DNA from 2 places in the Paenibacillus sp. V4I7 genome. Region 2 is predicted to be linked to the other one. Evidence: riboswitches for the same ligand, from Rfam matches in the RefSeq annotation. Region 2 holds a riboswitch; the other holds the start of a gene.
What was found. Region 2 has a riboswitch for ZMP and ZTP ahead of rpiB (ribose 5-phosphate isomerase B). Riboswitches for the same ligand answer to the same signal wherever they lie in the genome.
Positions count from the first base shown of each region.

Region 1: another riboswitch for ZMP and ZTP. It lies ahead of QFZ80_RS20245 (DJ-1/PfpI family protein); the one in region 2 lies ahead of rpiB (ribose 5-phosphate isomerase B).

Region 1 is NZ_JAUSZD010000002.1:4,118,088-4,126,110, forward strand. Features, by position in the region: gene kduD (2-dehydro-3-deoxy-D-gluconate 5-dehydrogenase KduD) at 1-626, shown strand, start outside; gene QFZ80_RS20235 (sugar phosphate isomerase/epimerase family protein) at 627-1,457, shown strand; gene QFZ80_RS20240 (GlcG/HbpS family heme-binding protein) at 1,520-1,993, opposite strand; ZMP/ZTP riboswitch at 2,144-2,222, shown strand; gene QFZ80_RS20245 (DJ-1/PfpI family protein) at 2,285-2,878, shown strand; gene QFZ80_RS20250 (hypothetical protein) at 3,055-3,276, opposite strand; gene QFZ80_RS20255 (Ger(x)C family spore germination protein) at 3,391-4,515, opposite strand; gene QFZ80_RS20260 (GerAB/ArcD/ProY family transporter) at 4,512-5,612, opposite strand; gene QFZ80_RS20265 (Ger(x)C family spore germination protein) at 5,668-6,789, opposite strand; gene QFZ80_RS20270 (GerAB/ArcD/ProY family transporter) at 6,786-7,886, opposite strand; gene QFZ80_RS20275 (spore germination protein) at 7,883-8,023, opposite strand, start outside.
Region 2 is NZ_JAUSZD010000002.1:7,196,404-7,204,426, reverse strand. Features, by position in the region: gene QFZ80_RS33695 (L-threonylcarbamoyladenylate synthase) at 1-853, shown strand, start outside; gene QFZ80_RS33690 (manganese efflux pump MntP) at 918-1,478, shown strand; gene QFZ80_RS33685 (low molecular weight protein arginine phosphatase) at 1,537-2,130, shown strand; ZMP/ZTP riboswitch at 2,207-2,287, shown strand; gene rpiB (ribose 5-phosphate isomerase B) at 2,391-2,849, shown strand; gene QFZ80_RS33675 (TIGR01440 family protein) at 2,890-3,495, shown strand; gene QFZ80_RS33670 (serine hydroxymethyltransferase) at 3,561-4,811, shown strand; gene QFZ80_RS33665 (ABC transporter substrate-binding protein) at 4,950-6,788, shown strand; gene upp (uracil phosphoribosyltransferase) at 6,983-7,612, shown strand; gene wecB (non-hydrolyzing UDP-N-acetylglucosamine 2-epimerase) at 7,708-8,023, shown strand, end outside.

The DNA.
Region 1 (8,023 bases), 3.1 Mb from region 2:
GCGTACAAACGGTAGAAGCCATCCGAGCATTAGGCGGCAAAGCCGAGCTGATCGCAGCTGATCTTAGCAACGAAGACATCCTTGAGGATGTGGTAAACAAAGCCATCGGCATCTACGGCGGCGTCGATATTCTCGTCAATAATGCCGGAATCATCCGACGTACGCCGGCAGTTGACCATGGACGTCAAGATTGGCATGATGTCATTGATCTGAACTTGAACTCTGCCTTTTTCTTATGCCAGCTGATTGGCCGTCACATGATTGAGCGCGGCAGCGGCAAAATCGTGAACATCGCTTCTATGCTGACCTACCAAGGAGGCATTAATGTTCCTGGCTACACTGCGAGTAAACATGCTATCGCTGGTGTTACTAAAGCATTAGCGAACGAGTGGGCCGGGAAAGGTATCCAGATCAATGCCATTGCTCCTGGTTACATGACGACCAATAATACAGCTCCTATCCTCAAAGATGAAAAACGCACACAATCCATTACAGATCGAATTCCGGCAGGCCGTTGGGGCTCACCAGAGGATTTGAAAGGTCCTGTTGTTTTCTTATCATCGAATGCGTCGGATTATATGAACGGACACGTACTATGCGTGGACGGCGGATGGATGGCTAGATAGATGGGAATCGGAACGTTAGCCCATGCTGCCGGCCATCTTCCATTGAAGCAATTAACAGAGAAGCTAAGCGGACGAGGCATTGACTTCGTTCAACTGGCACTCAGCAAAGCGATTAGTGATATTGACACCAGCCTCGGTAGGCTCAGCCCTGCTCTGGCCAACCACATTGGCGAGCAATTCCATCGTGCTGGTATTCGGATTGGCGTGCTTGGCTGTTATATCAATCCGATTCATCCAGATCCGCAGCAGCGGCGTCATGAAATCAACCGGTTCAAAGAGCATCTGCGTTTCGCCAGAGACTTTGGTACCTCTATCGTTGCGACGGAAACAGCTGACCTAACGACTTACCTTTCGCAGGATTCCGAACGTTATGAAGCCATTGGTTGGGCAATCCTCAAGCAAACAGTTGAAGAATTGGCAGAGGAAGCTGAGCGTTGGGGTGTCTTCATCGGACTCGAACCCGTATTCACTCACACGTTATCTAGTACTGAGAAAATGGTTCGAATTTTGGATGAGATTCCTTCCAGTAATCTGGGGGTTGTGTTTGATCCAGTGAATCTAATGCCACCTACTGCTGTTGAGGCACAAGAAGTTTTCCTGGATCAAGCCTTTGCTGCTTTCGGTGATCGTATCGTCCTTGCCCATCTTAAGGATGTTGTCATTCAGAACAACAAACGGCAAGAGGTACGATCTGGTAAGGGTATTTTCCAAACAAAAACGTTCTTAGAGAAGCTGCACCGGGTAAAACCGGGGATCGACATCTCTTTAGAACAACTTGCGGATGATACGATTGACGAAACCATTCAATACGTAAGAAGCCTTTTGAGTTAAGGAAATTGGCCCCGTTCTCTCTATCATCTGAGGGACTGGGGCTTTCCTATTTGAAATGATGTCTATTTCTTTATATCAGGCTCTGTCATGACTTCATACGCGTTACCCAAATAAGACTGCAGCGCCTTTAACGCCGCAACCCCCACCGCAATATCATCCTCTCCATTTCCTCCACTTACACCGACTCCTCCAATGACACTCCCGTTCACCACAATCGGAAGCCCACCGACGAAAATGGCAAATTTACCCGGCATCATTGCATGAATACCAAATGCCTCACCATGGATGGTTGCTGGGCCACCTGGCTGATTAAACAAATGCGTAGAACGCCTGTGACCGCTAGCTGTAAAAGCCTTAGCTATGGCGATTTCCGGGCTCGTATTGCGAGCGCCATTCATTCTTTCTAACGCAATTAGATACCCGCCATCGTCTACGATACATATCGTTTCGGCTGTATTCGCTTCTATTGCCGCTTGTATGCCTGCTGCGATCATGACTCTCGCTTCCTCTACTTCAAGCTTAAACACCGATTTCATAAGTCATTCCCTCCCAGCTTGTCGGCCATTATGACGTACGCAACAAACGCCTCTTCCATTCATATGGGGACGTGAAAGGTTTATGTCATGGTCGTCACTTGAAAAAAGATATTGAATTTCGGTGCGAGTAATTGTAAGATTATAGAAATCAACCCGATGTGTGACTGGCGTAAACATGGATAACCATGAGGGAGCACATTGCTAACAGCCGTACGCCTGGGCAAAGTATTTGATCCTTAATCAAATGCTTTTTTGTGCTTTTATGACAATTGAAAGGTCAGGTGGCTGTGTATGAAAATGGCATTCGTACTATTCGATGGAATGACCACGTTAGACTTCGCTGGCTTCTTTGAAGCTATCACATGGATGGGCATTTTGGGAGCCAAAGAGAACGTCACTTGGGATTTTTGCTCCAATAAGGAGGAAATTACGGACGACCGAGGCTTAACTGTAAAGGCAAGACATGTCTATCCCGACCTATCAGGATATGATCTCCTGTTTGTACCTGGCGGATTTTCAACGAGAAGCCTTAGATTCGACTCTGCCTTCATCACTTGGCTCCAAACCTCAGCTAAAGTGACTTACAAAGCTTCTGTGTGTACAGGTGCGTTGTTACTAGGTGCAGCCGGATTCTTACATGAAAAAAAGGCAACCACCAATCCTTCCGCTTATGACTTATTGACGCCTTACTGTTCCGAAGTCGTTAAAAAACGAATCGTCAGAGACGGGAATCTTTTTACCGGCGGCGGAGTTTCGGCATCCATTGATTTAGGATTATTCGTCATTGAATCGCTTACGGATTCACATTTCGTACAGCAAGTTCAACAAAAGATGGATTACCCTTACTATCAAGCGGGACAGTTATCAAATGTAAATTTGGAGTAATAAGCTACTCGAGAATATACGGCTTACACTTTGCCTTGGACGAGAGTGTGAAAGAAAAGTGTTTAATTACTCGCTCATCCCTTTCATGTTGTTGCACTTTGTACAACAGGGGGGAACTTTCAAAATAAAATAAGCCCACCCAACACTCATAAAGTGTCTGGATAGGCTTATCTGTATTATTTTTTAGGTTGTTCACGGTTAACACGAACGGGCCTCTCGACCCAATTCTCACGATTCATACGTTGAACCTGATTTATCGGATTCTTAAGATCGATAATCTCGACGGTTTTACCCTCCGCTTGCATGGTGGCCGCTAGCTTTTCCTTATAACCCGTTCCAGCCGCTGGTCCGCCACCTCCGTTGCGTTTACCCTTGTTCCAAACTCTGCCTTTACTCATTTCACCACTCCATTTTTGTTTTAAGTGTAAAGGCATAAGTAGAAAAACGCAAATTTTTGCTGCCAATCATGATCAACTTTATGTCAAAAAGGTGGTTACACGCTCCAAAATCAGTCACTTCACGGGCCCCATACTTCCTAAGATCACCTTAACGGAAACATGAATGTCTGCCTTTGACAGCGCTTCTCCCCAATGATCCTCCACTTTCTTGTATTGACTATATTCGTGGGCCCGCGCATAGAGACCAAGCCCGATCGGATCGATTTGATGCTTCTGTATGTTTTTGATGAGGCTATCGAATTGCTTTTGCATATGTTCAGAAATCATTTTCTCTAACTCTTTTCCATTCTTTCGTACATCAAAGGGGAATAAACGTTCAGTAAGACCGGCTGGCATTTTAATGTTGATATCGAACCGAAACTTGTTCTGCTTAAACGAGGTTTTTATTTTCGTTTTCATTCCTTGAACCGATATACTTAAATGGTCTGTATGGAATGGACCGCTCTTCTTTTCACCAGGAATCGGAAGTGTAAAGCTAACAGGCTTCTTGGCGTTTTTATTCAATATTTGAAGTAAACTGGTTTCCTCTATGTTCAGAGAGGTTTTATACTTCCCTTTATGATCCAGAAGCGTTACGCCAACCAGCCTGATCTGTTTGGCCTTGTCCAACTGAATTTCGGAAATATAGGGCGTAACCCCCTTCTCATACATTTGCCAATGCAGCTGCTGCAGTGTTGTTTTTGCCGTTTCCGATCTAGCGCTCTTCGTATCGATCATCCCCCGCAACATTAAAGGTAACATCGGCTGATCTTTCGGATGTAGGAATATTATGTCGGAGATATATCCATCGACAGCGATAATTCTGGGTGTTAATGGATTTTTCATATCACGAAAGAAGACGTCAAGTATCCGAAACCAGTCTTCATGTTCCAAGATGCGTTTCCCAATAAGTATGACCTGAACTTTTCTGCCTGTAATAACTCCTGGCGCAAATTCATCTTGTTTCTCTCTCGATTGACGAATTGTTTGCGATTTCACTTGGACTTCTAGTGTTTTCTTCTTTATATCTCTGCCATATGCAGGGCTATTCATATATACAAGCATGTTGTTTTCATTATCAAGATCCAAACCGAGAGCTAGGTTGTTTGTGGTATCTTCCAGATCCAACCGGTCACTGCACCCCGGAACAATTGCAATCATCATGATAATGAACAAAACGTACAGCGGCTGCTTGTTCATAAGTGCTTCCTCCACCCCAAACGATCATGTATCCATACATACAGGAGTAAACAACCAGGCACTAAGTACTCAACAACAAAACCGATCTGACCAAGCAAAGTATTCATCCGTTCACTTTGAAAAAAAGTAGGCATGAAGAAATACGTGCCCACAGCGATGAAAAGCCAAAGCAGCCGCAAATGATTGCGGTGGTCCTGCTTTCCAATTAGCCAAGTTGTACAAAAAACGCTCATGTACATCGTGGGTATCCATGACAATGAAAAGATAAGTAAATAAAACGCGATAAATAGCACTTCGATCCGTGATATAAACTTAAACTCGATAGCTTTCAATACATTGATCGTCGGTTCGTTGTACTCCAGAATTTCATCTGGACTGAAATAGACGAAACAGATAACGGTAATGAACAAATACATGAGCATCGTCAATGTATACGAGATAACGATTCCTGCTGCGGCCTTCCGCTTGTTTTTGAGAAACGGATACAAAATAAACGTGGTTGAAAAACCTATATGATAATATAAAGTGTATGGTAACGCTGCGAAAACAGGCTTCCATCCTTCTTTAAGAACAGGAAGCAGACGGAGCCAATGAGCATCCTTAAGCGGAATCAAATAAACGAAGGGGATCCATAGAGATAGGAGTATTATCACTTCCACATATCTGCCCAATATGCGTGGTCCGTTCCGCACAATAACATAAGTGGGAATGAGCAGCAGAAGCATAATGATATAATCAGGGGTTTGCTGCAAAAGGTATTGCTTTGAAATCAATATGGTATATACGAGACCTGTGTATCCGTAGTAAAAGAGATAGAGGGCAAATAGGACGGCTCCCGCTTTGCCTGCCCATTTGCCCAAGTACATCGACAATAGATCTAACAAGGTACCATCTGGGTACCTCTTCATCACTTGTATGACGATCAGACTCGCCACTATGGAGATGACCCAAACGATGATGAGCGCAATCCAGCCTGCCGTGCCTGCCTGTTCGGCTAATACTCGCGGCAGCGACAAAAATCCGATACTCACAACCATTCCGAAGTTGAGAAGGATATACTGCATGAAGGTGATTTCATTCAAGGTATATTTTTTCACTTGTTGTCCCCCTAGAGCTTTCTATTAAGAAGCGCATCGTATGCATACAAGGCTGTTACTTCACTGTTCCCATAGCTCCTATGATTGTTTTAACGGAAACATGAATGTCCGCATTGGCCAGCGTTTCACCCCAATGATCTTCCACTTTCTTGAAATGGCTATATTCATGCGCTTGCGCATAGAGCCCGAGCCCTATCGGATCAATTTTATCCGTTTGTATTTTCTTTATGAGGTTTTCAAAATTCATTTGCACTTGTTCGGTAATCTTATTCTCTAACTCTTTTCCTTGACTACGTACGTCGAAAGGGAACAAAAGCTCCGATAGTCCAACGCGCATGGTAATGTGCATATGGAACTGAAATTTGTCCTTGAGGAAGGAGGTCTTGATTTTCACCTTTATTTCATCCGCGTTTAAACTTACTTTATCTGTATGGAACGGTCCAATCTTCATTTCGCCGGGAATGGGAATTGTTAAGTTGACGCTCTTTTTTGTATTTTTTTGCAATATGCGCAGTAGAATAGTTTCCTGCATGTTCAGAGAATCAGCATATTTCCCTTTATGATCCAACAGTGTCGTCCCTGTTATCGCAATCTGCTTATCTTTCAATCGAACTTCAGAGATGATAGGAGTGACACCCTTTTCACGTATTTGTTGGTGCAGCCCCTGTAAAGTCGTCTTAACCGTTTCCGATCGGGCGTTCTTCGTTTCTACCATTTCCCGCAGCAATATGGGCAGCATCGGCTGATCTTTCGGGTTCAGGTATATGATTTCAGAGAGAGGTCCATCGAAAGCAATGATCCTTGGAGTTAGCGGATTTTTCGGATCGCGAAACCAAACATCCGTTAATTGGAACCAATTTTCTTGCTGCAATATTCGCTTAGATAGTAGTAGGACTTGAATACTTCTCCCTTGGAAAACGCCTTCTGTATAACTGTCTTGTTTTCCTCTTGATTGACGATTCGTCTGTGGTTTCACTCTAAGTTCACGCGTTTTTTTCTCGACATTTTTGCTGAAAACTGGAGATGTGCTGTATAGAATGAGCTCGTTTTCTTTATCGAGATCAAAACCTACTAATAAGGCATGTGTAGCATCTTCCATATCTAACCTGTCACTGCAGCTCGCAATGATGACGATAACCGTGGCGATGAGTATAGCATGAAGGAGCCGCTTGTTCATAAACGCTTCCCCCACTGAAAGCGATCTTGCACCCATAAATATACGAGTAAGCAACCGGGAAAAACATATTCGATTCCAATACCAATCTGAATAAGAAAATCATTCATGCGATCGTTCTGATTAAAAGTTGGTATGAAGAAAAACGTGCTCAGAGCAGTGATCAACCACAGTATCCGCAAATGATTGCGGTGATCCTGCTTTCCGAGCAGCCAGCTTGTACAAAAAACACCCATGTATATAGTAGGTATCCACGCTAATGAAAAAATAAGCAAGAAAAACGCGATAAACAGCACTTCCATCCGTTCTACAAAATTAAATTCGATGGCTTCTAAGATATTAACCACAGGTTCGTTGTACTTCTGAATTTCGTCTGGGCTGTAATAGACAAAACAGATAACAGTAATGAACAAATATCCAAGCATCGTCAGTGTATCGGAGATCAAGATAGCGCTAGAAGCTTTTTGTTTGTTCTTCAAAAACGGATACAAAATAAACGTGGTAGCAAATCCGATATAAGAAAAGAACGTAGTAGGTACCGCTGAGAATACAGGCTTCCATCCTTCCTTTAATAAGGGAACCATATTGAGCCAATGGGCGTCCTTGAGCGGAAATAAATATACAAATGGTATCCACAAAGAGATCATATAAACAAGTTCCGCATATCTGCCCAAGACGCGAAGTCCATTACGTGCAATCACATAAGTGGGAATGAGCAATAATAGCATGACGGTAGATGCCGAAGTTTGCGGCAAAAGCCATGCCTTCGTGAGCAAAACCGCCTCAACGAGCCCAGTATAAGCGTAGTAAAAGAGATAAAGGGCAAAAAAGATAGCAGCCACCCTGCCTGCCCATTTGCCCAAATATCGTGCTATTAGATCAAACAATGTTCCTTCGGGGTGCTTTTTCATCACCTGAATAACAATCAAGCTTGCTGCAACCGTAATAGCCCAGCCGATGATAAGTGCGATCCAGCCATCCGTGCCTGCCTTCTCGGCTAATTTTCCCGGCATTGCCAAAAAGAACACACTCACTTGAATGCCGCTATTCAGAAAAATGTATTGCATAGAGGTGATCTCATTGTAAGCATATTTCTTCATTTCCCATCACCTTTTGGACGATTTGATCCTTGCCTCTGCGATTGGGTCGCTCTTGTGCCTAGAGGACGCTTGCCCATTTTCCACAGCGGTAAACGGACGAACGTATCTTTCCAATCGGCAAACCGAACTGGCGCGAA
Region 2 (8,023 bases):
CAATGTCGAACAGCTCTCAAGTTTAATTCTATCTGACCGTGTTACGGCGGATCATCGCCAGCTTATGGAGGCTTTCTGGCCGGGACCTCTTACCATTGTGCTGCCTGTGAAAACAGGTGGCATTTCGCCGTTAGTAACCGCTGGTCTTAAGACTGTGGGCGTGCGAATTCCGGATCACCCTGTGGCTTTGCAGCTTCTTCGTGAAGCGGGACTTCCTATAGCCGCGCCGAGTGCCAATAGCTCAGGCAGACCTAGTCCAACACTCGCCTCTCATGTCAAAGATGATTTAGATGGTCGGATTGGCGGGATTGTGGATGGTGGAGCAACTGGGGTTGGTGTCGAGTCGACTGTGATCGAGCTTATAGGCGGTGAGCTATACATTCTACGTCCTGGCGGTGTTACGTCAGAGCAGCTGCAATCGGCACTGCCTGCTATTCGGATTCATGAGCCAGAGCGGGAAGAGGTACAAGATTCCGAAACACCGCGTGCTCCGGGGATGAAGTATACACATTACGCACCAAAAGGATTTATGCATATCGTTCAAGGTGAAGATGCAGAAGTTGTTGCTGAATGGATTCAAAACGATATTGATGCGGCCAAGGCACGTGATGAATCAACGGGTATTCTTACTTTTGAGGAGAGAGCTTCTCATTACGATGCTGATTTGGTTATTGCCTGCGGATCATTATCGCAACCGGAAACAATTGCTCAGGATCTATATGCTGCCTTAAGGCAATTTGATCAAGAAGGCATTCAATATATTGCTGCAGAGGGTTGTCCAGAAACGGGGATTGGCCTTGCGATTATGAATCGACTTCGTAAAGCAGCAGGTCACCGGCTTGTACGTGTTTAGCTAGCATGATTCCCTGTTTGTCCGCATATCTTGAGAGAGAAACGTGGACAAGGGGGATAGCGCTATGCTCGCATCTGGGGTGGAATTTGGGCAGCTGGTAACAATTATTATTATGGCGATTGCTTTGGGCCTGGATGCATTTTCCTTAGGGATTGGCATAGGGATGAAGGGTATTCGTTTGATTGATATTATGAAAATTAGCTTCGTGATTGGTATTTTTCACGTTCTTATGCCTTTGATGGGGATGTTTATGGGGCAATATGTCTCTTTGCTGCTAGGGAATGTCGCTACAGCGGCCGGGGGGTGTTTGCTTATTCTTTTGGGTTCGCATATGGTATATAGTTCGATTCGTGGAGAAGAAGCGGCTTCTTTTGATCATAGGACAATTTGGGGTCTAACGATCTTTTCACTTAGTGTCAGTATTGATTCATTTTCCGTGGGTGTATCCCTTGGTATGTTCGCAACGGATATTGTGTTGACGGTGCTGATCTTTGGTCTGTTTGGAGGCTTGCTATCTATTGCCGGATTGTTGGTTGGCAGACGGGTAAGCGGCTGGGTAGGCGAGTATGGCGAGGCGTTTGGCGGACTTATTTTGCTCACGTTTGGGATCAAGTTTTTACTGTGATACAATATTGGTATAGAAAGTTTTCGTCTTAGCTTATGTTTACGATTAGGAGGGAATCATGTTGCGAATTCTATTTGTTTGTACAGGAAATACGTGCCGCAGTCCATTAGCAGAAGGTTTGCTGCGTATCAGGGTGCACCAAGAAGGACTTGCGGCGGAGGTTCGTTCAGCAGGGGTATCCGCGGTGACGGGCGGTCCAATTTCCCGAAATAGTGCATCGCTTTTACAGGAAGCGGGCTTCAAGGAGTCCATTAGTTCTTTGGCGATCCAAGAGTCTGAAGTGAATTGGGCTGATCTCATTTTGACTATGACGATGGGGCATAAACGCACGGTCATCCAGCGGTTTCCGAGTGCGATTGAGAAAACTTTTACGCTCAAAGAGTACGTCGAGGATGATGCTCGTATTTTACAGGCGATTGAGGAAAGGGAGCAGCTCGTTACAGAGCTTCAGCTCAAACAGGCTCTTTCGCAAGCCGTGTCTGTTGAAGAAAGAAGCCGCATTTTTAAACTTGAACATGCGATTCCTGACTTTGATATTTCTGACCCGTATGGAGGCTCCATAGAGATTTACCGACGAACGGCAGAGGAAATCAGCGGGAGTTTAGATAAATTGGTTCAGAAAATACGTGCACGAAACGAAGACTCCAAATAACTCAGGTTTCAGATATACGAATTGCGGATACATCTTTACACATGGGGTAGAATGCGATAAAATAGAGGTATCAATCAAGACTCAATGTAACTGGCGACGAGTGGGAGTAACCACAATGGAGCATTGAGCTATACGGCCGGTCGCCTGGGCAAAAGAGCAACGCGCGTTTTCTAGCGTGTCCGCTCTTTTTTTCGTTTTCTGGTGAGCTTTGGGATATAATAGGATGGTCGAATTCGAACAAGCAAAGGAGCGTTCTATTCATGAAAATTGCCTTAGGTGCGGATCATGCAGGCTATCGTTTGAAAGATGTTATCATTCCTTTTATTGAGTCATTAGGTCACCAAGTCGTCGATTACGGCTGCAGCTGTGCAGATTCGGTCGATTATCCCGACTATGCGCTTAAAGTTTGTGAGCAAGTGGTATCAGGCGAAGCTGACAAAGGGATTCTGATTTGTGGAACGGGTATCGGGATGTCGATTGCCGCGAATAAGGTTCCGGGTATCCGATGTGCACTCGTACACGATCTATTTTCAGCGAAAGCGACGCGCGAGCACAATGATACGAACGTACTTGCCCTAGGGGAACGTGTTATTGGACCGGGTGTAGCGGAGGAAATCGTGAAAATCTGGCTCGAAACCGAGTTTTCCCAAGGTGTTCGCCACCAGAATCGTATTAACAAAGTGCAAAGTATCGAAGACCGTTTCACATTGCATCCATAGCATATTTCCTAACGGAAAATTCCAGAAACGAGGGATCATGATGACAGATTCCATTCTTTCTAATGTTGCCGAGGCTTTTGAAACGAATCTTCGGGAATTGGTCAAAGTCGGCAATCTAAGATCAGGTCACATTCTGATTATCGGAACGAGCACGAGTGAAATTCTCGGGCATAGGATCGGTACCTCAGGTACGCTTGATGCGGCTAAGCCGCTCTTCGAAACGGCGCAGCGCATAAGCCGCGAGTTCAGGCTGCACTTAGCCTTTCAATGCTGTGAGCATTTGAACCGTGCAATCGTTATTGAGGAAGAGCTGCTATTGCGTGCGCCTCAGCTTGAGCCAGTCTCAGTCATTCCAGTGCCAAAGGCCGGAGGTTCGATGGCCTCCTATGCGTATCGCCATTTCACGAAGCCGGTCGTTGTCGAGACGATTCAGGCACATGCCGGAATCGATATTGGCAGCACGCTCATCGGGATGCATCTGCGCCCAGTTGCTGTGCCAGCAAGGCCGCCAGTGCGTAATATTGGCCATGCCTATGTAACGATGGCTTTTACCCGGCCTAAGCTGATTGGAGGTACAAGAGCTGTATACCTACCTGATGAAGCGGAACAACTCTATCAAACAGCCGCACCCGATGCAGATTGTTAAACTTTTAAGATATCAAATTGAATTAAGACTTATCAGATAAGACTACCCTGTAGGAGGAATTTAATATGACAAACTTTTTGAGCAAACAAGATCCTAAAATTGTAGCAGCCATGAACCTTGAACTTGCCCGTCAACGTGACAAAATTGAGCTTATTGCATCTGAAAACATCGTTAGCCAAGCTGTTCTTGAAGCTATGGGTACAGTGTTAACGAACAAATATGCAGAAGGTTACCCAGGCAAAAGATATTATGGCGGCTGCGAGCACGTAGACATCGTTGAAGATATCGCTCGCGATCGCGCAAAAGAGCTTTTCGGTGCTGAGCACGCGAACGTTCAACCGCATTCCGGCGCACAAGCCAACATGGCTGTTTACTTGGCAGCTCTAAACCCTGGAGATACGGTACTGGGTATGAACCTGGCACATGGTGGTCACTTAACGCACGGCAGCCCCGTGAATGCATCCGGTATTCTCTACAACTTCGTTGCTTACGGTGTAAGCGAGAAAGATTTCCGCATTGATTACGACGATGTTCGTAAAGCTGCATTCAAACACAAGCCTCGCATGCTCGTAGCTGGCGCAAGTGCTTACCCGCGTACGATCGATTTCGAAGCTTTGGCTTCTATCGCTAATGATGTAGGCGCGCTGTTCTTCGTCGATATGGCTCATATCGCAGGTCTTGTTGCTGCTGGTCTGCATCCGAACCCAGTGCCGCATGCACATTTCGTAACGACAACAACGCATAAAACGCTTCGCGGTCCTCGCGGCGGTATGATTCTTACGCGCAAAGCTTGGGCAGCAGCGATCGATAAAGCCGTTTTCCCAGGTACCCAAGGTGGTCCTTTGATGCACACTATTGCAGCAAAAGCTGTTTCCTTCGGTGAAGCTCTGCAACCAGATTTCAAAACATACGGACAAAACGTGATCAACAATGCGCAAGCATTGGCGACTGCTTTAACAGCTGAAGGTATTAACCTTGTTTCCGGCGGTACGGATAACCACTTGATGCTGATCGATTTGCGCAGCTTGAACATTTCGGGTAAAGATGCTGAGCACGTTCTAGACGAAATTGGTATTACAGCTAACAAAAACGCGATTCCTTTTGACCCAACAAGCCCGTTCATTACTAGCGGTATCCGTCTAGGTACACCGGCTGTAACATCCCGTGGTATGAATGAAGAAGCAATGAAAACAATCGCGAAAGTGATTGGACTTACCCTGAAAAATCCGAAAGACGAAGCTGTTTTGGAGAAAGCACGCGGTTTAGTGAAAGACCTGACAGCTCAGTATCCGCTTTACCCAGGTTTAACTTATTAATTGTAATTTGAAAATATGTTCAGGCCGGCTCTCTGGAGTCGGCTTTTTTTTACCCTTTTATCGGTCCAGGGGCTGTTGACGAAAGTATGGGGGCAGACCTATACTTCTTGATAATTCGTGTAAAAGGAGGTTGCATCCATGCAGCTTGTTTTACAGTACGTGCAGTTGAAATCAACCATCATGCGGGTTCACAATTTTCAACAAATCGATATGGATGTGCCCGTGTCCGTTGAAGAAATAGCCGGTTACCTGTATTGTACGGAACGCAATGTGAAAATACTGATTCGTAAGATGATTGAGATGGCATGGATTTCCTGGACACCGGGTCGCGGGCGCGGCAACCGTTCTATGATCCGGTTTCTGGCTTCCGTCGAGGATCTATTGTTTACTGAAGCGAAATTGCATGTTGAACAGGGGAATTTGAACAGTGCGATGAGTTTGTTTCAAATAGAAGGATTGGATCCAGGAGTCATGGATCGATTCTTAGCTTGGTTAGGAAGTTACTTCGGGTATAGAGGGACCCTGGAGTCTGGCGATCCTGAAACCCTTCGATTGCCAATGCAGATGAGAGTCTTGACCCTAGACCCTGTGGATGTGCTATTCTCTGGTGATCTCCATTTCGTGAAGCAGGCTTTCGATACGCTGATCTATTTTGATCCTGCTTGCGGCAGCTTAGAGCCAGGTTTGGCCCATGAGTGGGAATGTAATGAGAATGCAACGATCTGGACGTTTTATTTACGTAAACGGGTGCGATTCCATCATGGTCGTGAGATGACATCGGCAGATGTGGTCTTTTCACTTAATCGGGTACGCAAGCTAGGCACGGAAGATTCTCCAAACCGATGGCTGCTGGAATCCGTCAGAGACATCCGCGCAGTGGATCGGCTGACCGTAAGAGTCGAGTTGAATGCGCCGAATTATATGTTTCCTCACTACGTAAGTTCCTATCAGGCCGCGATCGTACCGGCTGATGTGTACAGTGCTCAGAAAGTGAGTGATCCGGGCATGCTGCCCGTCGGGACGGGTCCGTTCCGGATTACGAGGTATGATGAAGGAGGCGTAACATTCGAAGCATTCGAGGATTATTACCGGGAGTCCGCCCACCTGGATCGGATCGAACTGCTTTGCGTGCCGGAAATGGTAAGTGAGCGAAGGTGGCAGCAGCTGAACTTCCAAATGGGCAAGCTCAGTCATTCTAAACAGCCGGCACCGGCGCATTGGTGCAAAAAAGAAATCATGATGCTGGGTTCCAGCATGTTAGTCTTTAATTTACGAAAGGAAGGGCCTCAGCAGGATATCCGTTTTCGTCAAGCGCTGCAGCTAGTTCTTAACCGTAGCGGTATGATTAAGGAACTGGGACTATATAATGCGATACCTGCCGCGGATTTCTTGCCGACCGGTTCGCCAGTCGAACTGCCGGATGATGACCAACCTGAACGTGCTAGAGAATTACTAAGTCAATGCGGATATGAAGACCAGCCGATAACGATGATTTTCACCCCGAAAAACCGTGCCCTAGCTGAATGGGTTCATGCTCGATGCCTCGAAATCGGAATTCAGGTAGTTCTACAGGAATATTCTTTTGAGGAAATGTCCAAGGTGCATAGGATGCAATGTGCAGATATCGTTGTCGGAGGGGTTGTCGCAGATGACGATGAGGCCCGTTGTCTGATTGAGATGTATAAGATAGGCAACTTGGCGCTGCGCGTATACGCGACCGATGAGCAGCGCAGAACGTTCGATGAAACAATTGCCTCCATCGAAGCAGAGCCTGACAGTCAGGTGCGTTTGCAACGAATCCGCTCCATGCAAGGATTATTATCGCAAAACCAATCGGTCTTATTTCTTCTTCATACGACCCAACAATTAGTGTATAGCCCACACCTTCAAGGTATTTCTTTCAATACGCTCGGTTGGTTTGATTTCAAGAGCATCTGGTTCTGCCCCGAAATCGTTGAAGTGACAGATCAAGAATAATAAATATCATGTTATACCAAAGCCGCTCGGGTGAATAATCCTAGTGGTTTTTTCTTGTCTAAAGGATATTCACGGGAGCTTTGGTTTTACAGAGGATAAGTTGGATAACATATGATATAATGGACGAGGTTTGTCGTTCCATGACGATATTTTTTTGTGAAATACATATAAAGCGCAGTTTTTAGGAGGAAATTATGGGGAAGTTATTTATTTGTGATCATCCGCTAATTCAACATAAGCTAACTTATATTCGGGATGAGAATACGAAAACAAAGGATTTTCGAGATCTCGTAGACGAGGTTGCGACATTAATGGCCTATGAGATTACGAGAGATATTCCACTTGAGCATGTACAGGTGAAAACGCCAGTGACTACAGCAGATTGCCGTATTATTTCGGGCAGAATGCTGGGACTCATTCCGATCCTGCGTGCAGGTTTGGGTATGGTAGACGGGATACTTAAGCTGATTCCGGCTGCTAAAGTTGGACATGTTGGCCTGTACCGTGATCCTGACACGCTTCAGCCTGTCGAATATTATGTGAAGCTGCCGACGGATGTTCTGGAGAGGGAGTTAATTGTCATTGACCCGATGCTGGCCACAGGCGGATCCGCGAATATGGCGATTGAAGTGCTGAAACGCAGAGGCTGTACACAAATGAAGCTGATGTGTTTAATTGCAGCACCAGAAGGGATCAAAGCTGTTCAACAAGAGCATCCTGATGTTGATATTTATGTAGCCGCCGTTGACGACTACTTGAACGATCATGGCTATATCGTACCGGGACTTGGTGACGCAGGAGATCGTCTGTTCGGCACTAAATAATTGGCTTACGAAGATAGCTTTGCTATGCAAAGCTCTAAGGTTAATGCTTACGAAGTTAGCTTTCTTACAGAAAGCTCTAAGGGGAGAAGAAACCGATGAAACGTTTAAAAGTGATTACGATCTTCGGAACAAGACCCGAAGCGATTAAAATGGCTCCGCTTATTTTGGAGCTGGAGAAGCATCCTGAACATATTGAGTCCCTTGTCTGTGTGACAGCTCAACATCGACAAATGCTCGACCAAGTGCTGGATATTTTCAAAATCAAACCTGATTTCGACTTGAACGTCATGAAAGACCGTCAAACGCTGAATGAAATTACGATGCGTGTACTGCAAGGTTTGGAGCCTGTCTTCCAAGAAGCTAAGCCTGACCTCATTCTCGTGCATGGCGATACGTTGACAACATTCCTTG